4 regions of the Paenibacillus sp. IHBB 3054 genome follow, and region 2 is predicted to be linked to each of the others. Evidence: riboswitches for the same ligand, from Rfam matches in the RefSeq annotation. Region 2 holds a riboswitch; each other region holds the start of a gene.
The links. Region 2 has a riboswitch for thiamine pyrophosphate ahead of ACQ76X_RS09745 (ABC transporter substrate-binding protein). Riboswitches for the same ligand answer to the same signal wherever they lie in the genome.
Positions count from the first base shown of each region.

Region 1 (5,829 bases), on a different contig from region 2:
TACCGCATGGTCCGCGCTCCGGCACAAATAGGTGATAATGACAAGCTGCCTTGCAGGATCGGTTAGAAACGAGGTTGCATACAGCAGATTGCCGACAGTAACCGCAAGTCCGGTCTCCTCATAAATCTCCCTTTCCAGAGCTGCCTCCAGGTCTTCTCCGAATTCTATTTTTCCGCCCGCACATTCCCAGGTGCCCGCTCCGACGGAATCTCTTGCCGCACGCCGAACAAGCAGAATCCGGCCTCCATGTACAATAACTCCTTTGACAGCAACGATGATGCTGCGTGTGTGTTTGACCATATTGCGTGCTCTCCCCTCTGTGCAGAGTCTGCATAAATCTGCAACTCCATTGCTGGATTAGTGCTTTCTCTCTAAAGTATAACGCCTTCCCCGGCAAAAACGACTGACATTTTAGTTTGACCGCGCCCAAGGTGTGGTAAGTAACATAACGTAAAGCAAATGAAGAGATGATCTGCAGGTGCATAAACCAGACACCCTGAGCCAACCCTAAAACGATGAGTAACCAACAGGTACACAGCGAAAGGAGAATGGATCATGCCAGACAACACGCAAACCAAAAAAACACTACCTCCGCAGGTGCAGGACCGCCAGCCCGGAATTGAAAGTGAAATGAATCCGCTGCCGGAATTCGAGACTTCAGCCTATAAGGCGGCGGGCAAGCTGCTGGGCAAGGCGGCTCTGATTACAGGAGGAGACAGCGGTATTGGCCGGGCGGTTGCCGTTCATTTTGCCAAGGAGGGTGCGGATGTCGTTATTTCCTACCTCAATGAGCATTCCGATGCCGAAGAGACTAAACGCCAGGTGGAGCAAGAGGGACGGAAGTGCATTCTGATCGCCGGCGATATCGGCGTGGAGGCGTTTTGCCAGGATCTGATCAATAAGACGGTGAAAGGACTCGGCAAGCTGGACATCCTGATTAATAATGCGGCCGAGCAGCATCCGCAGGAGAAGATTGAGGATATTACCTCCGAGCAGCTGGAGCGGACGTTCCGCACGAATATTTTTTCGATGTTCTATTTGACCAAGGCAGCCATGCCTCACCTGAAAAAAGGGTCCACGATCATCAACACGACTTCGATCACAGCCTACCGGGGCAGCCCGCAGCTGCTGGACTATTCGTCCACCAAAGGGGCGATTCTCAGCTTTACCCGTTCGCTGTCGATGAACCTGGCGGACAAAGGCATCCGGGTCAATGCCGTAGCGCCGGGACCGATTTGGACACCGCTTATTCCGTCGACCTTTGACGCGAAGAAAGTCAGTGAGTTCGGCGGCACGCAGCCAATGAAACGCCCGGGACAACCGGAGGAGCTGGCTCCGGCCTATGTGTATCTGGCTTCCGACGATTCATCTTATGTAAGCGGACAGGTAATGCATGTGAACGGCGGCGAGGTCGTAAACGGCTAAATGCGGTTGCTGATTCCATTGCTATGAATAATTAGAGTCTGGAGCGGAACCTTGGGTTCCGCTCTTTTTGATGCAGGCCTCTTTAAAGGATGGCTCTTCAAGGAATAATATGTTAGTATATGAAACGTTAAGCGTAATTGAATATGAATTTGTCACTAGGGGTGCCGCAAGGCTGAGACGAACATACCCGTTCGGACCCTTTGAACCTGATCTGGTTTATACCAGCGTAGGGAAGTGGAGAACGAATAACTGCAGCGGGGCTGAATGGCCCGGTATTCCTGTATATATTCCAGACTGCCTCCTTTACGGGGGCGGTCTTTTTTGTGTTTGCCGGTAATGCAAAAGAACAGGAGAAGGTGAACGTGTTGAAAGAGATACATTTGATCTCGGATGGAAAGCAGAATCCGGTGCAGTTTGTTCAGCTGGCTGCGACTGTGCAATTCATAGTGGATTATATCCATCTCCGGGAAAAGGCAATGTCTGCACGGGAGCTCATGGCTCTGACGGAGCAGCTGATTATAGCGGGGGTTCCGCCTGCCAAGCTGGTGATCAACGACCGGATAGACGTTGCTCTGGCGGCAGGGGCGGGCGGGGTCCAGTTGGCTTGGCACAGCCTGCCGCCTGCCGCAGCGCGCAGCGTAGCACCGGGCCTGCGATTGGGAAGGTCGGTGCATGCCCCGGAGGAGGCGGCCGAATCCGGCCGGCAGGGAGCGGATTTCTGCCTGTTCGGGCATGTGTTTCCCTCGGCCTGCAAGCCGGGGCAGCGGGAACGCGGATTGCAGCAGCTGGCTGAGGCTGTCCGCTGCAGCAGCATTCCGCTGATCGCCATAGGCGGAATTGAGCCGGGCAATGCCGGAAAGGTTCTGGCAACGGGTGCTGCCGGAATTGCCGTAATGTCCGGAATATGCAGTGCGGGAGATCCTGTGGCCGCCGCTACAGCCTACAGATCAGTAGTTCAGGCCGTACCCTAAGCCTGAAGCCATGAACAATGTTCCTGCACCAGTTAAAGGAGGTGAGCAAGCATGAATTTGATCGTGAATGGAAAAGGCGGGGCCTATGAAGAGAGATGCCGGACTATAGCTGATCTGCTGAGCCGGTCCGAGTGGACCGGGAGACTGGTTATCGTGGAGCTGAATGGCGAGATCGTCGGCAAGGACGTTTACGGAGATACGCTGCTGAGCGAAGGTGACCGCGTAGAGCTGGTCCACTTTGTCGGCGGGGGCTAAAGTGCCGGTGCGTGTTGCCGGGTGAAAGAAGCAAGAGGCAAGAGGTAAGACGTAAGAAGCAAGAGGTAAAAGGTAAAAGGTAAGAGGTAAGACGTAAGAAGCAAGAATTAAAGGTAAGACGTAAGACGTAAGACGTAAGAAGCAAGAGTTAAAGGTAAGACGTAAAGGTAAGACGAGGTAAGACGTAAAGGGTAAGACGTAAGAGGTAAGACGTAAGAAGCAAGAGTTAAAGGCAAGACGTAAGACATAAGACGTAAGAGGTAAGACGAAAGACGAAAGAGGTAAGACCAAAACTCGGCGTATCAGCAACAGAGGCTCCGCATTTTAGCGGGCCACTATCTCAGGAGGCGATTTTATGCAAGATCCTTTCGTTATCGGCGGAATCCCTTTATCCAGCAGGCTGTTTATCGGAACCGGGAAATACAGCCGCAATACCCTTATTCCCGAAGTGATTGCACGCTCGGGTTCTCAGGTCATTACGGTGGCTCTGCGCCGGGTTGATCCGGAGAGCAACGACAACATTGTTACTCATATCCCCTCCCATATGACGCTGCTGCCCAATACCTCCGGCGCACGCACAGCCGAAGAAGCGGTACGTATTGCCAGACTGGCCAGGGCGGCAGGGCTGGGCAATTGGGTGAAGATCGAGGTCATTAATGATCAGAAATATTTGCTGCCCGATAATATGGAGACAGTTAAAGCCACGGAAATATTGGCTGCAGAGGGTTTCGTTGTACTTCCGTATATGAGTCCCGATCTTTCCGCAGCTATCCGGCTCAAGGCAGCCGGAGCTGCTGCTGTTATGCCGCTGGGTGCGCCCATCGGCTCGAACCGCGGCCTGCAGACCAAGGAGCTGCTGCGGATTCTGATCGCAGAAGTGGACCTTCCGGTGATTGTTGACGCCGGTATTGGCAGACCTTCCGAGGCTGCTGAGGCAATGGAAATGGGCGCATCCGCCGTGCTGCTGAACACGGCAATTGCTACTGCGCGTGATCCGCTTCTGATGGCGGAGGCATTCCGTGAGGCGGTATCCGCAGGGCGCAAGGCTTATCTGGCCGGACTAGGGCCGGTGGAGGAAGCGGCAACGGCCTCTTCGCCACTAACCGGCTTTTTGTTCTAGCCAAGAGAAGGAAGGGAGGAAGAGCATGAGCTTTTATGATACGCTGACCCGGCTGGAGCAGCTTCCTTACGAGACTTTATGGAAGCAGTATACAGCGGTGGATGTGAAGCGCGCGCTTCGTTTGGAGCATCTGGACGAAGACTGGCTGATGGCACTGCTGTCTCCGGCGGCGGAGCCTTACCTGGAGGAAATGGCGCAGAAAGCGCAAAGATTGACACGTACGCACTTCGGGCATGTGATGCAGCTGTTTACGCCGATGTATTTGGCCGATTTTTGCGTGAATCATTGCACTTATTGCAGCTTTAGCTCGATTTATGACTTTCCGCGCAAAAAATTGACACTGGAGGAGGTCAGGAAGGAAGCGAAAACTATCGCCGCCACAGGCCTGCGCCACATTCTGGTTCTGACCGGGGAATCCCGGAGTGAAAGTTCGGCCGCTTATGTGAGAGAATGCGTGAAGGTGCTCCGTGACTATTTTTCTTCTGTCAGCATTGAGGTTAATCCGCTCTCTACAGAAGAGTACAATGATCTGAGGGTGGCAGGGGTAGACGGTCTTACCTTGTATCAGGAGGTCTACCATCAGGAGACCTATCGAAAGCTGCATGTGAAGGGTCCGAAGAGAGTCTACCGCAACCGTCTGGATGCGCCAGAACGCGGCTGCCGCGCCGGGTTTCGATCCGTGAATATTGGTGCCCTGCTGGGGATGTACGATTGGCGCCAGGAGGCTCTGGCAACGGCCCTGCATGCCAGATACTTGCAGGACAAGTACCCGGAGTGCGAGATCGGCTTGTCGATTCCCCGTTTTCGCCCGTATCTCGGAGAATTCAATCCGGCAAGTGATGTAACCGACCGTGCGCTGGTGCAGATCATACTGGCTTACCGCCTGTTTCTGCCCCGTGCGGGCATTTCATTGTCCACGCGGGAACCGGCAGCTTTGCGCGATCATCTGGTCCATCTCGGCATCACTAAAATGTCCGCAGGAGTATCCACCGAGGTAGGCGGGCATACCCTTGAAGGTGGAACCCCGCAGTTTGAAATATCGGATGGCCGCAAAGTGCATGAAATTACAGAAATGTTGTATGCCAAGGGACTGCAGCCGGTATTCAAGGACTGGGATATCCTAACAGAGCCGCTCCATTCACCAAAGATTACACCACACCATCAGATGGACTCCCTGCGTTAATAAATTCGAAGCGATCAAATTGCTGCATCAATCTGCCGAATCTGCCGCGGGCTCACTGCTCATGCCTGCGGACAGCTCGTCCAGCGACATTTCAAACCCTGGAGCCATATGGGCCAGGAAATAATCCATCTCCGGCAGTTCCAGTACGCGCAGCTTTGTCGCGGTCTGCTCTTTGGCAGCGGCGAACTCGCGGTTGCCTGCAGCGACCTCCCAGACGCATTTCAGATAGGCGTCCAGCACGTCCGCTGCTTTGACATAGCGCAGCAGCCCGGCATCCTCTGAGCCGGGCGGGCTGTCCTGCGGTTGCAGGAGCGGCGCGTAGACCGCGCTTAGCTCCGGCGGAATCATCGCCGCCAGACGTTCGGCGGCGACCCGCTCCATGTCGCGGAAGCTGGACAGCAGCCGCGGGTTGTTATGTTTCACCGGCGTAGCGATATCGCCGGTGAATACCTCGGAGGCGTCGTGGAACAGCGCCATCACCGCAGCCCGGTCGGCATTTAGCGACCGCCCGAAATGAGCGTTGCCGATCGAGCACAGCATATGGGCCAGCAGGGCTACCTGGAATGAATGCTGCGCCACGTTCTCCGGGGCGGTGCTGCGCATCAGGCTCCAGCGCTGAATATATTGAAGGCGATACAAATAGGCTGAAAAATGGTAGTTCAATTTTTAAGTAACCCCTTTCATGAGCCGATTAATATGATATTATAATAACTAATTGTAACAGAGTTTAGACAACCTGGAACTGATGGAGAGGAGTCCTGAATGAAGATGCAGCATTTTGAAGACAGCATTTATAATCTGATCGTAGAGACCTCCACAAATTTGCCGGGCGATGTGCGCAGGGCGGTAGCGAAGGGGCGCGCGCTGGAAGACAG
Region 1 is NZ_JBOFBG010000023.1:28,522-34,350, forward strand. It holds gene ACQ76X_RS22330 (NUDIX hydrolase) at 1-300, opposite strand, end outside; gene ACQ76X_RS22335 (SDR family oxidoreductase) at 556-1,425, shown strand; TPP riboswitch at 1,573-1,675, shown strand; gene ACQ76X_RS22340 (thiamine phosphate synthase) at 1,788-2,396, shown strand; gene thiS (sulfur carrier protein ThiS) at 2,448-2,651, shown strand; gene ACQ76X_RS22350 (thiazole synthase) at 3,007-3,771, shown strand; gene thiH (2-iminoacetate synthase ThiH) at 3,797-4,954, shown strand; gene yfbR (5'-deoxynucleotidase) at 4,982-5,617, opposite strand; gene ACQ76X_RS22365 (fumarate hydratase) at 5,723-5,829, shown strand, end outside.
Region 1: linked by a shared signal. The riboswitch ahead of ACQ76X_RS22340 (thiamine phosphate synthase) and the one ahead of ACQ76X_RS09745 (ABC transporter substrate-binding protein) in region 2 are both predicted to bind thiamine pyrophosphate.

Region 2 (5,829 bases):
CGCGCCCCGCAGACGAAGAGGAAGCCGCTTCGCTCGCCCGCATCAAAGCACGTACACTTGCCCGTCTGGAGCCCGAAGCTGCTGTCCACACCGTCCGTTCCTTTGCCCGGAGATCCCGGAGGCGGAATATCTTCGCAGCCGCAGCGGCAGTAATACTAATTGCTGCCGGTATGCTCGCTTTCTCTCCTGAGGTACAGGCCGGGTTAAGAAAGGCGCTGAGCTTCCTTCCTGGCTTCGGCACCGTTGTGGAGAACAGCCCCGGTGACCTGATCTATGTACTGAGCAAACCCTATGACATTGCTGTGGGGGACGGAAGTCTGACCGTGGATGCCGTTCTCCTGCAAGAGCTTGGCGGGAGCATTACGCTTCGCGGCCGGAAAGTCCCTGAAGTCAGCGAATTTGAGGCAGATATCGGCGGCAACCGCTATACTTTCACCTCTTACATGCGTTCGTCCTCGGAGAGTGAGTGGTACGGCAGCTACAGTTCAACTCAAGCGCTGCAGCTGAAGAAGGATAATCTTCTAACCCTGCATCTAGGCAGCACAACCGTTGGTCCGTTACAGCTCACCGCTCCGAAGACAGCTGAGGAGCTCGGGGAACTCGGCGCAAGCGATATACAGCAGGATGTGCGGATTACTGCTTTTCCGGTGGAACTTGGCGGCGGGCTTGTCCGTGTCCAGTTGTTGCCCACTCTGACGGCGGAATCCGGGCTAACTGTCCATTCTTACGGATTGGAGCCGCTGGTGCCTGGGTCAGGTCTCTATGTAGAGAACGCGGCAGGAGAAAAGGCATCACTGGAGCAGCCTGAATCCATGTCCTATCCTTCCGACTTCCGGTTTCATGAGACTGCCGGGGCGGGCGCTCGGCCTTATACGGTCTTCATTCCTTATATTGAAGTTTCAGATCGTGACGCCGTATCTGCAGAAGTAGAGATTCCGCTGCCTGATATCGGCCAGGAGGAAATGCTCCACACACGCGCGGAAATCGCGGGCTTTCCGGTAGAGTTCACCCGCATTGAACGTACCGGCGAGACGGCTGCCAGCGTCGATATGAATGTGAATTTCAATGCCGCAAAGCTGCGGACGCTGAAGTATTTCCTTATTCGCTATCCGGGGCAGGCGGACAACAGCTCGTTCTCTTGGCTGAATACCGACCAGACCTACGGCGTGATGAAGACCCTCCATTTAGAAACAAAACCCGGGGAGGATAAGCTGCGTTTTAAGCTGTCCGAACCGCATTTTCTGCTCAAAGGGCCGTGGCGCCTGCCGCTGAAGCTTGATAGCTAAAGCAGAGTTGCTACTGGACAACTTTGGAGCAGGCGTCTATAATACACCGTAAGAACACAGCAATACCTATAACTTCATAGTACCAGGGGTGCTGGAATTGGCCGGCTGAGATTGTATCCCACAAGATACTGACCCTTATACCTGATCTGGATAATGCCAGCGTAGGAATCGTCAATCGCTTACGGCCGTTTATGGCCCAAGCACAACCTTGCGCAAGTAACTGGTGTCCCGATTCTCGGGGCGCCTTTTTTGTATGGGACTATTCAGAATCTGGAAGACTAGGGTTGCTGGAAGGAGAGAAGAAGAGAAATGGGAGTCACAAAAGTATTAAAGCTCAGCCTCACCTGCATGCTGGTCTTTGCCATTGCCGGATGTGGCAATAGCAATGGGAACTCTGGCGGAAATGCGGCAGACACTGCCGGAAACAGCACCACCGCTCCTGAAACCACTGCCGGGGCAGCAACGGACGCTCCTAAGGAGCTGACCAAGATCAAGGTCGCGCTGGACTGGACGCCGAATACAAATCATACCGGGCTTTATGCGGCAAAAGAGCTGGGCTATTACGAAGAGGAAGGGCTGGATGTTGAAATCGTGCAGCCGGGAGCTGCCGGGTCCGACACGATGGTTACCTCGGGCGAAGCCGCTTTTGGCATCAGTGCCCAAGAGGCGCTGACGCTGGCCCGCCTGCAGAAGGTGCCGCTCGTGTCCATCGCCGCTATCATTCAGCATAATACCTCCGGGTTCGCTGCACCGAAAGACCGCAATATTAAGACACCTAAGGATTTCGAAGGCAAAACCTACGGCGGCTGGGGTTCCCCTGCCGAAGAAGCGGCCATGAAAGCCATTATGGACCCCGAAGGCGGAGATGTGAAAAAGGTGAAGCTGGTGAACATCGGTGAAGCAGACTTCTTCACCGCCGTGAAACGCGACATTGATTTTGCCTGGATCTTCTATGCCTGGACCGGGATTGAAGCGGAGCTGCGCGGAGAACCGCTCGACATGCTCTACCTCAAGGATTATGCACCCCAGCTCGATTACTACACGCCGGTACTGACTACGAGCGAGAAGGAAATTGCCGAACATCCGGAGCTGGTGAAGGCTTTCCTTAAGGCTACCTCGAAAGGTTATCAATACGCCATTGATCAGCCGGAGGAAGCCGCAGCCATTCTATCCAAAGCTGTTCCCGAGCTGGATCCCAAGCTGGTCCTGGCCAGCCAGAAATGGCTCAGCCCGAAATACAAGGATGATGCCGTCCGCTGGGGCGAGCAGAAGAGCGAGGTCTGGCAGGATTACGCCGACTGGATGTATGGCCTGAAGCTGCTCGATCAGCCGCTGGATGTTCCAAGCACATTTACGAATGAGTTTTTGCCAGCTAATTGATTAAGGATGAAGTGATTGAATGTTCGTTTCGTTCCGCTGTACGCAGATTACCCATTTAAACTGAGAGGAATGATATATTGTGGCCAATACATTGCTAAGCATTCAGGTAATTCCCAAAACTCCGAACAACGAGGATTCGATTCCTTACGTGGACAAAGCCATCGAAGTGATTCAGAAATCCGGTGTAAAACATCAGGTGAACCCGCTGGAGACCACGATGGAGGGCGAAATCACCGAGCTGCTTGAGGTTGTGCGCCAGATGCATGAAGCGCTGATTGCAGCAGGCAGTCCAAGCGTCATCTCCCAGATCAAAATCGCCCATAACCCGAATGGAATCAGCATGGACAAGCTGACGGAGAAATACCGGCCGTGAGATCGTATTGGAAACAGATTTGGCCGCCCCTTGTGGCGGTCGTCTTTTTTCTGGGGTTATGGCAGGTTTCCGTATCCCTGTTCCATATCGAGTCATGGATCCTTCCCAGCCCAAGCGATATCGCCCGGGAAACCTCGGGCAATGCTTCCGGCATTTGGGCACATACAGCGGCTACGCTGCGCCTTACCCTGATCGGCTTCCCTATCGGCACAGGCGTGGGTCTTATTGTTGCCCTGCTGCTGCATCTGCTGCCTTGGCTCAAGAGAGCGCTCTACCCGCTGCTCATTCTCAGTCAAAATGTGCCCTCCATTGCGCTCGCGCCGCTGCTGATTATCTGGTTCGGCTTCGGGCTGCTGCCGAAGATTGTGCTGATTACACTTGTCTGCTTCTTCCCGGTTTCAGTCGCAGCCATGGGCGGCCTGACGCAAAGCGACCGGACCATGCTGAACTATATGAAGATGGCCGGCGCGAACAAATGGCAGATCTTCACCAAGCTGGAGCTTCCGGGCTCCCTGCCCGCCCTGTTCTCGGGGCTTAAAATTTCGGCCACCTATGCTGTAATGGGTGCCGTTGTCGCGGAATGGATCGGAGCTGACAAGGGCATCGGCTACTACATGCTGCTGCAAAAATCCGCTTACCGCACAGACCGCGTATTCGTCGCCATTGCCATCATCGTGCTGCTCAGTCTTGTGCTGTTCGCACTTATCGCGCTGCTGGAGAAATGGCTGGTGCGCTGGAAACCGCGCAAAAGTTCCTAGAGAGGAGGATGGCCGACAATGCCGCATATTACAGATAACCCGCCATCCGGCACTGAAGCAGCCGGCATTCCTGAATCCAGGAACTTACCGCCTGCACTTGAGGTAAAAGGAATCTCCAAAACCTTCACCCACCGCCGCCGCGAAACCCGCGTGCTGGACAACGTATCCCTTACAGTGCAGCCGCAGGAATTCGTCTCAATTGTCGGACCCTCAGGCTGCGGAAAAAGCACTTTATTCCATATTATCGGGGGCCTGGAGCTGCCGGATGCCGGAACGGTAAGCATGAACGGCAACCTTGTTACAGGGCAGCGCGGAGAGATCAGCTATATGCCGCAGCAGCCCGCGCTGTTCCCTTGGCGGAGCATCGAGGACAACGTCCTGCTCGCCGGTGAGCTTAAGGGCGCGCCGCAGGCTGCGGCGCGGGAAACCGCCCGCCATTGGCTGGCCAAGGTCGGCCTTGGCGGCTTCGAGCGGGCCTACCCGCATATGCTGTCGGGCGGCATGCAGCAGCGGGCTGCCTTCCTGCGGGCGCTGCTCGCGCCGCAGGAGCTGATGCTGCTGGACGAGCCGTTCAGCGCGCTGGATGCGCTGACGCGCAGCGAAATGCAGCGCTGGCTGCTGGAGCTGTGGGAGGAGAACCGCCGCTCCGTGCTGTTCATCACCCACAACATCGAAGAAGCGCTGCTGCTCTCCAGCCGCATCTATGTGTTCTCCGGACGTCCCGGCTCCGTCCTGCATACGGTCGATGTCCCGTTTCCCCGGCCGCGCCGCGAGGAAATCGCCGATTCGCCGGAATTCCTCCAGCTCAAGCGCCAGCTGTCACAGTGGATGCGGGAAGAGCAGGCGAAGAGCGCCAAGTAATCTTAAGCGATGTCCGCTTAACAGCCTGTACAAAAGACCAGCCGTCCGATGAACCGGACGGCTGGTCTTATTAATATGTAGTTATTTCAAGATAACCGCACCCGAATGCGACACTGATTCAGGCAGCGCAGGGCTCCGCAACACAAACAACAGCAACACGCCCGCTATTTTCATATAAAACCTATTTTTATTGATTTAGAGGGAATTACTCCCTATATTATTCAATTACTAAGCCCTTTTTCCATTTTCCAAGGAATTACCGGTAGTAAATCCCTCTGATTGCCGCACCATTCTGTCGGTGGCATAATTAGCGGGACCATTTCCCTTTAAGCTATAGGCATACATCGGCTCCATAAAGAGACTACTGGCCCCCTTCCCGCCGCTCCATTAAGCATTTAACCTTAATAGAATTTATCCGGACGTAACCAGTAACAATCCACCTGTAGCACGCCCACCGCAGCATTCAGAAATATCAAGAGATAATAAACGCCTAGATCCAGCCCTTCTCCTCAGCCAGCCGTACGGCTTCGATCCGGCTTTTCACTTCCAGCTTGCCCAGAATTTCCGAGATGTAATTGCGGACTGTCCCATAGGAGAGGTGCAGACTCCCGGCAATTTCACCGGCCGTCTGCCCTGCACCGGCCAGCCGCAGAATCTCCCGTTCACGGGAGGACAGCGGATTCTCTTCCCGCAGGCTGCCGAAGACCAGTTCCGGAGAGACCTCACGGTGCCCTTCTATGACGCGCCGGATCGCATCTGCCAGCTTGTCGACCGGCTCGTCCTTCAGCAGATAGCCCTGAATCCCGGCCTTCACGCCCCGTTCGAAATAGCCCGGCCGGGCAAAGGTCGTCAGGATAATGATCTTCGTCCGGCAGCCTTTGGCTTTCAGCAGCTCCGCCACCTCCAGCCCGCTCTTTAGCGGCATTTCGATGTCCATAAGACATACGTCCGGTTCCAGCCGCTCGATCAGCGCAAGCGCCTCCGCCCCGTCGCCGGCCTCTCCGAGAACCTCAATGTCCTCTTCCAGGTCAAGCAGCGAGGCCATCGCTCCGCGCAGCAAACGCTGATCCTCGGCGATTACAATGCCTATCATGCCAATTCCCCCTCCTTATGTTCCTTGATAATCCTTGGAATCACTACAGATAATGCTGTCCCCCCGCCCGGATTGGAG
Region 2 is NZ_JBOFBG010000006.1:121,214-127,042, forward strand. It holds gene ACQ76X_RS09740 (hypothetical protein) at 1-1,286, shown strand, start outside; TPP riboswitch at 1,361-1,471, shown strand; gene ACQ76X_RS09745 (ABC transporter substrate-binding protein) at 1,596-2,666, shown strand; gene ACQ76X_RS09750 (thiamine-binding protein) at 2,746-3,039, shown strand; gene ACQ76X_RS09755 (ABC transporter permease) at 3,036-3,797, shown strand; gene ACQ76X_RS09760 (ABC transporter ATP-binding protein) at 3,816-4,658, shown strand; gene ACQ76X_RS09765 (response regulator transcription factor) at 5,149-5,751, opposite strand; gene ACQ76X_RS09770 (sensor histidine kinase) at 5,748-5,829, opposite strand, start outside.

Region 3 (5,829 bases), on a different contig from region 2:
GCTTTCGTCAACGCCCATTACAACGACGTTGATATTCCTGCAGATATCGATCCTTCCAAGCTAATTACTAAGGAGATGTTCACCAACCTGCTCGTTCAGGGCGTGGAGAAGGTTGGCAATCTGCCACTGATCAATATTGTTCCTGTAGATATCGCTGACGAAGCTGCACTGGAGCCTTCCTACCAAGGCAGCATACAGCGTTCGCTGAAATACAAGATCAACACGCTTGATGCAAATGGCAAGTTTAATCCGAAAAGCGAGCTCACCCGCGCCGAAGCGGCTGTTATGCTGTACAATGCACTGGAATATCTGAATTCAGTCAATGATGCATCCACGCAGAACTAACTACTATTGACTGCATCTCAGGCGCTCCCCCGCGCATCATGAGATGAACTAAATACAAGCAAAGGCAGTCCAGGTCTCTCCCTGGACTGCCTTTACTTGTTCCACGCAGCTTGGATGCACTGCGACTCATAAATCATCGCCGCTCAGCCGGTTCAGAAACTGCAGGGCCCGCGGATTCTCCGTCTGCTCCAGCACCTGCTGCGGAGTTCCTTGTTCCAGGATCACACCGTTGTCCATCAGGATGATCCGATCGGCTACATCGGCAGCAAACTTCATCTCATGGGTGACGATCACCATTGTCATGCCTTCAGCCGCAAGCTGCTTGATGACCTTCAGCACCTCGCCCACCAGCTCAGGATCGAGCGCCGAAGTCGGCTCATCGAACAGCAGCACTTCGGGATCGACCGCCATCGCCCGGGCAATGGCCACACGCTGCTGCTGTCCGCCGGACAGCTGATGGGGGTAAGACTCCGCTTTATCACTGAGGCCTACCTTGGCCAGCAGCTCTATCCCCCGCTTCCTGGCTTCCTCCTTGCTGCGTTTCTGTACAGTAACCTGCCCCTCCATTACATTGCCAAGCGCAGTCATATGCGGAAACAGGTTATAGGACTGAAAGACCATCCCCGTTTTTTGGCGCAGGGCCATCAGTGTCTTATGCGGAATTTTCCTGTTTTGCGTAAATTCAAGGCTTAATTCCCCCAGCGACAGGCTGCCCTGATCCGGTATTTCCAGCAGATTAAAACAGCGAAGCAGCGTTGTTTTGCCGGAGCCGGAGGGCCCGATAATCACCAGAACCTTGCCATGCTCCATGCTGAGGGCGATACCTTTTAACACCTGTAACGAACCGAAGGATTTATACAGGCCGCGAATTTCAATCAAGTGATTTCCTCCTTATCTCGCCGAATAACGGTCAAACCGCTGTTCCAGGACATTTTGCAGCGCGGACAGTACGGAGCAGAACAGCAGGTAGAATAATGCAGCCTCACTATAGAGCAGCAGCGGTTCGTAGGTGGTCGCCGTGATCTGCTGCGCTGTTTTGAACATCTCTACGTACGTAATGCTTGCCGCTAAGGAGGTATCCTTTACGAGACTGATAAAAGAGTTCGACAAGGGCGGAACCGATACACGCGCCGCTTGAGGCAGAATAATCCGCCGCAGTGCCTGCCCCCGGCTCATTCCGACGGAAAAGGCAGCTTCCCATTGGCCTTTATGTATGGACAGGATGGCTGCCCGGACAATTTCCGAAGAATAGGCTCCAACACTGAGTGTAAAACCGATTACAGCGGCAATAAAAGGATCCAGCACAATCCCTGCCGCCGGAAGTCCATAAAAGATAATAAAGAGCTGTACCAGCAGCGGTGTCCCGCGGATTACCCAGACGTAGAACCGGGCGATCAGCTTCGGGATTCTCCATGAGGAGAGACGGAACAGCGCGGTAAGAACAGCCAGCAGCAATCCAAGCGCGAAGGAAACAAGCGCCAGCGGAAGGGTATAAGCCACCCCCGCTTTAAACAGGGGCAGCAGTGAATCCATGAAAATCCCAATTTTCCGGTCATCCATCGTTCAGACATCCTTTTTGGACACTCGGCTGCATCTTCGCGCCAGCTCCATTTGTTATTTGGACACATCCGCCCCAAAGTACTTCTCGGATATTTTCAGATAGGTTCCATCGCTCTTCATTTCAGCCAGCGCATCGCTGACGACATTAACCAGCTCTTCGTTTCCTTTGAGGAAAACTGCCGCACTCTGCGATCCCTCAGCCGTTTCATCCACCTGTTTGATCTTTGCATCTGGTTTTTGCTTCTTTAAGTCGAGATAGGACAAGCCATCATTTACGGTCGCATCAATCCGGCCCGAGGTCAGCAGGTCTATGGCCTGGTTGAAGCCATCCACAGCGACGATCTCCGCACCGTTGTCCCGGGCGATATCGGACAGGTTGCTGGTCAGCGATTGACCTGCCTTCTTGCCTTTAAGATCCGCGAAGGTTGTAATATCCTGGTTATCCCCGCGCACGATCAGCACTCCCTTAGAGACAATATACGGCTCAGAGAAATCGTATTTCACCTTGCGTTCATCCGTGATCGAAACCTCGTTGAATATCGTATCAAATCGTTTGGCATCCATGCCGGCAAACAGGCCATCCCATTGGGTTTCTACAAATTCGGGTTCCACCCCCAGCCGTTTCGTAATCTCCTTCGCAATCTCCACATCAAAACCGGTAAGCTTGCCCTCTGCATCATGAAAAGTAAACGGAGCATATGTCCCTTCCGTACCAATACGCAGCTTGCCACTCGCTTTAACAGCTTCCAGTGAGTTCTGCCCGGCCGGAGCCGCCGCTCCTTCAGTGGGCGCGGCAGTAGCCGCAGGCGCTGTATTGTTATTATTGCCACATGCCCCTGCCGGCAGCAGAGTTAGCAGCAGCAGGATAGTCAGACTAAGCTTCTTCATCACATGAACCCCTTTCAAAATCCCTCTATTTTTCACTGCATGGACACTTGCTTATCTTGCCCAAAAGTACCGCTGCCTCATCAAGTTTTTTACATCTTCAGTCCGAATCTCTACTTATACCAGCCGAAACGGCACGGCTCCGGCAAAGAGGCGATTTCCGCCGGTATGATCACGCTGTTCATAACCGGACTGCAGCGAAAGTGAGCGACTGCTTCTCTTTACAAACTGCCGGGATATGGTATATTAATTAGCAATTGCAAATTCAATATTGACCTGTTATTTCACTAGGGGAGTCGGCCGACTGAGACGGAGCTTTAAGCTCCGGACCCTTGGAACCTGATCTGGATCATACCAGCGGAGGGAAGTGGAGCAGAATTGTTCAGCGGAGCCGCACTAAGCTAACTGACTGTGACGTTCAGACCCATTTATTTCCTCCGGAAATGAATGGGTCTTTCTTGTGTTTGCTGTTGCCGCCGATCCGGCAAGTATCGTCAAACAAACTACGCCCGCAGGAGGTTTCCACATTCCACTATGCTCACTATAACCAACCTGACTTATTCTTTTGCAGCGGCTAGGAATCCGGTATTCTCCGGTCTTTCAATGACCGTCCGCCAAGGCGAATTCATTTCCGTTGTTGGAGCCAGCGGCTGCGGGAAAAGCACACTGTTCAAAATCATTGCCGGCCTGCTCGAGCCGTCCGGCGGTGAAATAACCGTACATGGACGCTGCTCTCCTTCGACACGCACAAGGCTTGGACAGATCGCTTATATGCCGCAGCAGGACCTGCTGCTGCCTTGGAGGACCGTGCTGGACAATTGCCTGCTTCCCTGGGAGCTGAAGCAGGACTCTAGCAGGCACGAGGCACTCGCCCGGATCCGCGGAATGCTGGACCGCTTTGGCCTCTCCGGCAAGGAAACAGCTTATCCGCAGGAGCTGTCCGGCGGGATGCGCCAGCGGGTCGCTCTGCTCCGCACACTTGCTGCTGGCAACGAACTGCTGCTGCTTGACGAGCCGTTTGGAGCGCTGGACGCGATCACCAAACGGGAGATGCACCGCTGGCTGCTGGAGCTGTGGGGCGGGCTGGAAAAGTCCGTTCTGTTCATCACCCATGATCTTGAAGAAGCACTGCTGCTCAGCGACCGGATTTATTTGATGACCGGCGGCTCTGGCGGCGGGCTGCAGGAGCTGATCGTCACTTTGCCGAGACCCAGACATTACAAAATGAATTATGAACCGCAGTTTGTTGCCCTGCGGGAGGATTTGGAGCGTAGATTGCATGAGAGCTCTATGGTATAAGAAACAGCTGCGGACTTATGGCCCCTTTCTACTGCTTGTGGTGCTGCTTATTGCGGCATGGGAGATCACAGCACAGCTGAACATGATCCCTTCATTTATTCTCCCGGGGCCAAGTGCAATTTGGACAGCGCTGATTGAAAAGCGGGGGCTGCTGTTCGGAGAGCATTTGCCCGCCACGTTGCAGGAGACACTGATCGGGTTTGCCCTCTCGGTTGTTTGCGGAACACTGCTGGGTACCGGCATGCATATGTTCGCTCCGCTCGCCAAAGCACTTTATCCCATGCTGATTATCAGCCAGACCATTCCGCTGATCGCGCTCTCACCTATTTTTATTATGTGGTTCGGCTATACCCTGTGGGGCAAGGTTGCTGTCGTCTTTCTGACTGCCTTTTTTCCGGTTGTGGTAGCCGTCTATGACGGTCTGCGGCAAAGCGGCAGCCTGTACAGAGACCTGCTGCTGACGCTTGGGGCTAACCGCTGGCAGATTCTGCGCAAGACACAAATTCCGCTGGCACTGCCCTCCTTTTTCTCCGGACTTAAGCTGTCCATCGTTTACTGTGTGATCGGAGCTACGATCGGGGAATGGCTGGGCGGCAGCCGGGGGCTTGGTTATTTCAGCCGCCGGATGGCCGGCAATCTGCAAAGTGCAGAAATGTTCGCCGCCGTATTGCTGCTGTCCGTTTTGGGTGTAGCCTTGTTTCTCAGTATCGCTGTGCTCGAAAAACTCATTTTGCAGAAAAGAGGATTTTACCGATGACCCATTCTGAGCTGTATCGCAATCATTCCACACATAAGAAAACACACCGCCTTATTCCATACTTATTGTTGTTATGCCTGCTTACCCTCTTAAGCGGCTGCACCAGCGCAAAAGACCCGGATACCTCCGCCGCTTCTTCAGAGACTTCCAGCGACAAACCGCACAAGCTGACTATAATGCTCGACTGGTATCCGAACGCAGTTCATTCCTTCCTGTATGCCGCTCAGCAGAATGGCTATTTTGCCGAAGAAGGGCTGGAGGTGGACATTCAAATGCCGGCGGACAGCAATGATGCTTTGAAGCTTGTAGCCGCAGGCAAAGTCGATCTGGCTCTCAGTTACCAACCGCAGGTACTAATGGCTCGGGGTGAAGGAATACCTGTAAAATCAGTCGCAGCGCTCGTAAGGCATCCGCTCAATCATCTTCTGGTCCCCGCAGAGAGCGGGATAACCGGCCCGAAAGAACTCACAGGCAAAAATGCCGGATACTCCTCCATTCCCCTGTATGAAGCGATGCTCCGGACAATGGTCAAATACGACGGAGGCGATCCAGATTCACTGAACCTGATTGATGTTGGATTCGATCTTATTCCTGCTCTTTCTACCGGACGCGTAGACGGCATTATCGGCGGATTTATTAATCATGAGGCATTGATATTGGAAAAAGAAGGACACCCCGTCACTTCATTCGATCCGACGGACTACGGAGTGCCGGATTATTATGAGCTTGTGCTTGTTGCCAGTGAACAGGGATTGTTGGATTCGGAGGATGACTACCGGAAGTTCATGAATGCGGCACACAAAGGACAGCAATTCGTACAGGAGCAGCCTCAGCAGGCACTTAAAATATTGTTTGCACACGAAGACTCTACCGCCCCGCTCGACCAAGCAATCGAGACAAAAAGTCTGGAAATCCTTCTGCCGCTGATGGATGCAGGAAAACTGCCTTTTGGACAGCAGGAGGAGAAATCTTGGGAGAACGTG
Region 3 is NZ_JBOFBG010000008.1:73,155-78,983, forward strand. It holds gene ACQ76X_RS11865 (S-layer homology domain-containing protein) at 1-345, shown strand, start outside; gene ACQ76X_RS11870 (amino acid ABC transporter ATP-binding protein) at 472-1,224, opposite strand; gene ACQ76X_RS11875 (amino acid ABC transporter permease) at 1,237-1,905, opposite strand; gene ACQ76X_RS11880 (amino acid ABC transporter substrate-binding protein) at 1,960-2,793, opposite strand; TPP riboswitch at 3,070-3,173, shown strand; gene ACQ76X_RS11885 (ABC transporter ATP-binding protein) at 3,325-4,089, shown strand; gene ACQ76X_RS11890 (ABC transporter permease) at 4,070-4,846, shown strand; gene ACQ76X_RS11895 (ABC transporter substrate-binding protein) at 4,843-5,829, shown strand, end outside.
Region 3: linked by a shared signal. The riboswitch ahead of ACQ76X_RS11885 (ABC transporter ATP-binding protein) and the one ahead of ACQ76X_RS09745 (ABC transporter substrate-binding protein) in region 2 are both predicted to bind thiamine pyrophosphate.

Region 4 (5,829 bases), on a different contig from region 2:
GAAGAGCTGCCCATTGCGTTCCTGAGCGGCCTTTGTAATGGGATTATTCTTTAACTCTTCTGAGGAGCCCGACCAGTAGGTAACATCGCTGGTGTAGCTTCTTCCGTTCACACCCAGAATAGAGAGGCCGATATTGGTCCCCCCGATGCCGGATTGAATGCGGTCCATCTGATCCCGCATACTGTAATACCGCTTGAAGTTCGCCAGTGAATTGATATCCTTCTCCGTCATGAAGCTTCTGATCACGCCGCTCTGCCCGACTTCAATAGCGCTGTTGACGGTTGCATAATGGGAGTTCTCCAGCGCACTTTTGATCTGGTCGATAATCTTGGAATTGGTGATGCTGAAGGTTTGCACGAACAGCTTTTGGGACATTTGTACGGTCACTCCGGTAATCAGGACAGTAACCAGAATGATGCTGATGACCATGACGGCGAATATTTTACTGAACAGGCTTTGATCCTTGAGCTTTGTGAGCCATTTCTCCGTTAGTCCCATTTCGGGCTCCTTCCCGCTGCATTAGCCTTTCCGGTATTGACTAGGCGAGATTCCCATCAGCTTGCGGAATACTCTGGTGAAATAGCTGTGGTCTGAGTAGCCCACAAGACTGCTGATTTCAGAAATGGATAAACCTGCATTTTCTTTCAGCAGCAGGCACGCTTTTTCTATCCGCACCCGGTTTAAATATTCGTTGAAGCCCTCTTTGTTATGTAGCGCAAAATAATTAGACAGATAGGACGGGTTGAAATGAAACTGCCTTGCCACTTCGGTCAGCGTAAGCTGGCGTGAATAATGCTCGTCGATATACAGTAAAATTTTTTGAATGGCTGGTACCCCGCCGCGGTTCTTGGTTACGCATTCCGTCGCAGCTTGCAGAAACTGCTCAAGCCGTATCTCCGTTTCACCGATATGCCGTGCCTCATGAATGGAGCGGAAGAACTCGTATTTGCTTTCGTCCAAGGCGCGGGCCTCGTAATGGAAATGCAGCAGCATTCCGATGATCTGAAACATACTGTGGCATAAAAACGATTTGAACTCGAACATCCCTGTATCTCTCCGGCCGGACATGGAAGCGACATATGCGCTTAAGCGGCCGAAAGCCAAGTCGAACTCCTGCCGGTTCAGCTCTACACCGAAGGCATCCTGATCGAAAGCGGGACCCTGCCGCCCCTCCTCGCCGTTATCTACCAGCAAACAGTGATCCGGGAGAAAGAAGCGGCGGTCCAGCAGCTTCATCAGATCATCCGTATAGATCGTATGCAGTTCACTCAGCTCAGTGAAAACCCGGCTGACCGCGAGATTCAGGAACATATTTGCACGGATGCCCGCGGTGAATACCTGATCTGCAAGACGGACGAGCGCCTCATACCCAGCCTCCTCCAGATTAAACAACAGGCGGACATGCCCCTCCAGCGGAGACAGCCGGCGGAAGGTCACCCTGCTGCCGCTGCTGTGCAACAGAGAACGAATGCTGTTCTCCAGCCACTCCTCTTTGCGGCTATTCGCAGCGGGTTCGTCGCCCGTATCAGCAATTAGCAGCACGAATCCCGGAAAGGGGAACGTTACCCGCAGCGCTTCCTCGTCGTACTCCACTGGAAATCCGGAAACCAGTTTGTCCAGAATATAGTCTGCGGATTGCCGCTTGTCGCTTCTCCAGTCCACATGCTGAAGCAGCGGAATCCGCTGCGCGGTTTTTTTCAGAACGGCAAGCAGGGAAGCGGCCTCCAGTCTGGGCTTCAGGATATAATCGGCAACCCCGCTTTGGAAGGTCGAACGCACATATTCGAACTCACTGAAGCTGCTGAGCACGATCACCTCAATTTCCGGATACATCCCCTTGACGAGCCGGATCAGCTCTTCCCCGTCCATCACAGGCATAACGATATCGGTCAGGATGATATGCGGACGCTGTAATTCAATTAATTCAAAAGCCTCTCTTCCGTTGGAGGCCTCGCCCGCAATCTGAAACCCCTCCCCTTCCCAGTCCAGCAGATGGATTATCCCCTGCCGTACCAGCATTTCATCGTCCACCACCAATATTTTGCAGAACGTTGTGTCCATGGCTTCTCCTTTTTGGGAACAAGAATACACTGAAAAAACAAAATGAAACCCGCTTGATTAAGGGGTTCCATCTCACCGAAACAAACTTATCTATCAGAAATGAAACAGCTTTCATAATCTGATTTACATTATAGGTATACGCCCGGAGACTGTCAATTGAGAGGGAGGAGGGCGATTAGCGACAGTCCCGGACCGACGGTTTATTTATAGATCAGACCTCCGCCTTCCTTAAACTCTTCTGCTTTATCCCGCATCCCTGCGGCAATCATCTCTTGCTCCGGTTCTTCTTGTCCATCCTGCAACCTCGCCGTATCGCGGATACCATGAGAAATGCGCATACTGCAGAACTTGGGTCCACACATAGAGCAGAAATGAGCCGTTTTGGCCCCTTCCGCCGGAAGGGTCTCATCATGATATTCCAGTGCCCGTTCCGGGTCGAGTGACAAATGGAACTGGTCCCGCCAACGGAACTCGAAGCGCGCTTTGGAGAGTGCGTTATCCCGATCCTGCGCGCCCTTGTGTCCTTTGGCCAAGTCGGCTGCATGGGCGGCAATTTTGTAGGTGATGACGCCTTCCCGCACATCATTTTTGTTAGGCAATCCTAGATGCTCCTTCGGGGTAACATAACACAACATCGCCGTGCCGAACCAGCCGATCATCGCCGCTCCAATAGCCGAGGTGATATGATCATAGCCGGGTGCAATATCCGTAGTCAGCGGACCCAGTGTGTAAAAAGGAGCGCCATTGCAGAGCTCAAGCTGTTTATCCATATTCTCTTTGATCAGATGCATCGGTACATGGCCCGGGCCTTCCACCATCACCTGAACATCATGCTTCCAGGCAAGCGAGGTTAATTCACCCAATGTCTCCAGCTCGGCAAACTGGGCTTCATCATTAGCATCGGCAATGGAGCCTGGCCGCAGCCCGTCACCCAAAGAGAACGCCACATCATAAGCCTTCATGATTTCACAAATATCCTCGAAATGTGTATAGAGAAAATTCTCCTGATGGTGGGCCAGGCACCAGGCCGCCATAATCGAACCCCCTCTGGAGACGATGCCCGTCATTCTTTTGGCCGTTAATGGGATGTAACGCAGCAGTACCCCGGCGTGAATGGTGAAATAATCCACTCCTTGCTCCGCCTGCTCAATCAGGGTGTCCCGGTATACCTCCCAAGTTAAATCCTCGGCCTTGCCGTTTACCTTTTCCAAAGCCTGATAGATAGGCACTGTCCCGATAGGTACCGGAGAGTTGCGGATAATCCATTCACGGGTGGTATGAATATTTTTGCCCGTCGACAGATCCATAATATTATCCGCTCCCCAGCGGGTCGCCCATCTCATCTTCTCTACTTCTTCATCAATGGAAGAGGACACCGCCGAATTCCCGATATTGGCATTGATCTTCACCAGGAAATTCCGCCCGATAATCATCGGTTCACTCTCCGGATGGTTAATATTCGCTGGAATGATCGCACGGCCGCTGGCTACTTCCTCTCTAACAAACTCAGGGGTTACATTTTCCCGGATTGCGATAAATTCCATTTCCGACGTAATCAGGCCTCTGCGCGCATAATGCAGCTGGCTGACATTGCGGCCTTCTATAGCTCTCAAGGGACGCCGCTGCAATCCCGGAAACACCTCTGCCGCCGACTTCTCTGTGAGATTTCCGTTATCCTCCGGCTTGACCGCTCTTCCCTCATAAGATTCGGCATCCCCCCGCTCCGCGATCCACTGAAGCCTGTGAGGCGTTAACCCCTTGCGGATATCGCTATAGGCTTCATCATTAGTATAAGGCCCGCTTGTATCATAGACACGGACAGGAGCATTCTCCGCTTCTCCGGCAGTACCCGAGGTTCGGCTTAATGTAATCTCGCGCATCGGAACTTGAATATCAGGCCGTGAGCCCTCCACATACACCTTGTGACTTCCCGGAAAAGCACACAGATCGACCTCATGTTTCTTCTCTTGATTCGGCATCTTATTTCCTCCTTAAGGTTTAAATAAATAAGAGTGCGCGCAAAAAAGCCGCTCCACATGGAGCGGCTCAAATATCCATAAAAGGCTAACGCCAACAATGAAATAAAGGTCCGACTCCACTTTCCTACGCTGGTATGATCCAGATCAGGTTCAAGGGTCCAGGAATGCATTTTTCCCGTCTCAGCCTATTCAGGCTCCCCTAGTGGTTTCTTATTTAGTTATGTTTAAGTTACAGAGAAATCCAGCAATTGTCAACCGGTGCTCTTATAGAGGAATTGGCAAATAATAAATATCGATTGCATATTGGATGAGCACTGTTAGCTTAGCTGACTTTTTATGCACACGATAATTTTCCCCTTCGCACGGCCTTCTCCAAGATCACGAAGGGCATGGGCCGCGCCGCTTAGCGGATATTGCCGATCAATAACAGGCACTACGTAGCCTGCTTCGACAAGCTCCTTCCAAACCATTTGATCCTCGTGGTTCGGTTTATGGACTAGAAGTGCTATTTTCTTTTTTTCAAACCAGGCAGACAGCGGTGCAACCAACAGAGCCAGGAGGATATAAGAAAAGGAACCGCCGACCATGACATACGTGCCGCCTGACGTTAGTGCGCGCTTCATCGCGACAACCGAACGGTTGCCGACGACATCGAGGATTAAATCGTATCGTTGTCCGCTTGTGGTGAAGTCATCTTTTGCATAATCCAATACATGATCCGCCCCGAGGGTACGCAGCATATCCAGCTTCTCGGCGCTGTCAACGCAGGTCACTTCCGCTCCGACCCATTTGGCATATTGAACCGCAAACGTACCAACTCCGCCACCGCCCCCATTGATCAGAACCCGATGGCCCTTTCGCAGCTTTCCTTTGTCGCGCATACCCTGTAAGGCTAGAACGGCTGCCTGAGGAATAGCCGCTGCCTGCCCGAAGCTCAGGCCGGCCGGCTTTGGTGACAAGGCTTTCTCACTGGCACATACATACTCCGCAAATCCTCCCCAGCCGCAACCGGAAAGGTCCCCAAAAACCTCGTCCCCCGGTCGGAATCTTTTGGCATTGGCGCCTACGGCGATGACCCGTCCCGCGATATCTGCACCAAGAATACGGTAACGGGGTTTACGGAGCCCGCCAAGGCGGTTCATGAACGGTTTGCCGCGGAGGAGATCCCAATCCCAGGAATTCACAGAGGCAGCGTGGACCTCAATCAACACTTCATGGTCTTGCGGTGCAGGGATATCCACCTCTTCAATACGTAAGACTTCTGGCGATCCGTAGGCATCATAGACCATCGCCGTCATCGTGCGTGCTCCTCGTTCGCTGGGTAAGCCTGTATCCATCATCTCTTCTCTCATGGTCATTCTCCATTCGATAGGCTTATGTGTGTCGCGCTGTCAATTCACTTTTGGCTGCGCGCCCGCGGGACTCCTACCATTTTATTCTTCAAGGAGAATGTAATTCCCTTTATTAGGGGAACCGTCTTCCTCTTTTTATGAAAAATGCTGAGCTATATTACTTAGATACTCTTCCTCAACCGTATTTTTCTTCATACTTATGAGCATTTTCGCATCTTCTCCCACTACATAACGGAATTTGCTTGTACCGTCTGTGGCTGCTTGATAAATAGTGTCAGCTACAAGTTCTGGTGCCGAGGCATAGTCTGGAGCTTTTTCCATTTCCCCTAATTTACCCAGAAAGGCAGTAGTGAATGATTTATAATCCGTTAAGCCATCATTAAAAAAGAACTCCATCGATCTTCCGCCAAAGTCCGTGCTAATGGCTCCTGGTTCAA
Region 4 is NZ_JBOFBG010000013.1:145,998-151,826, forward strand. It holds gene ACQ76X_RS16630 (sensor histidine kinase) at 1-498, opposite strand, end outside; gene ACQ76X_RS16635 (response regulator transcription factor) at 520-2,061, opposite strand; gene thiC (phosphomethylpyrimidine synthase ThiC) at 2,262-4,040, opposite strand; TPP riboswitch at 4,145-4,251, opposite strand; gene ACQ76X_RS16645 (NAD(P)-dependent alcohol dehydrogenase) at 4,358-5,392, opposite strand; gene ACQ76X_RS16650 (SDR family oxidoreductase) at 5,528-5,829, opposite strand, start outside.
Region 4: linked by a shared signal. The riboswitch ahead of thiC (phosphomethylpyrimidine synthase ThiC) and the one ahead of ACQ76X_RS09745 (ABC transporter substrate-binding protein) in region 2 are both predicted to bind thiamine pyrophosphate.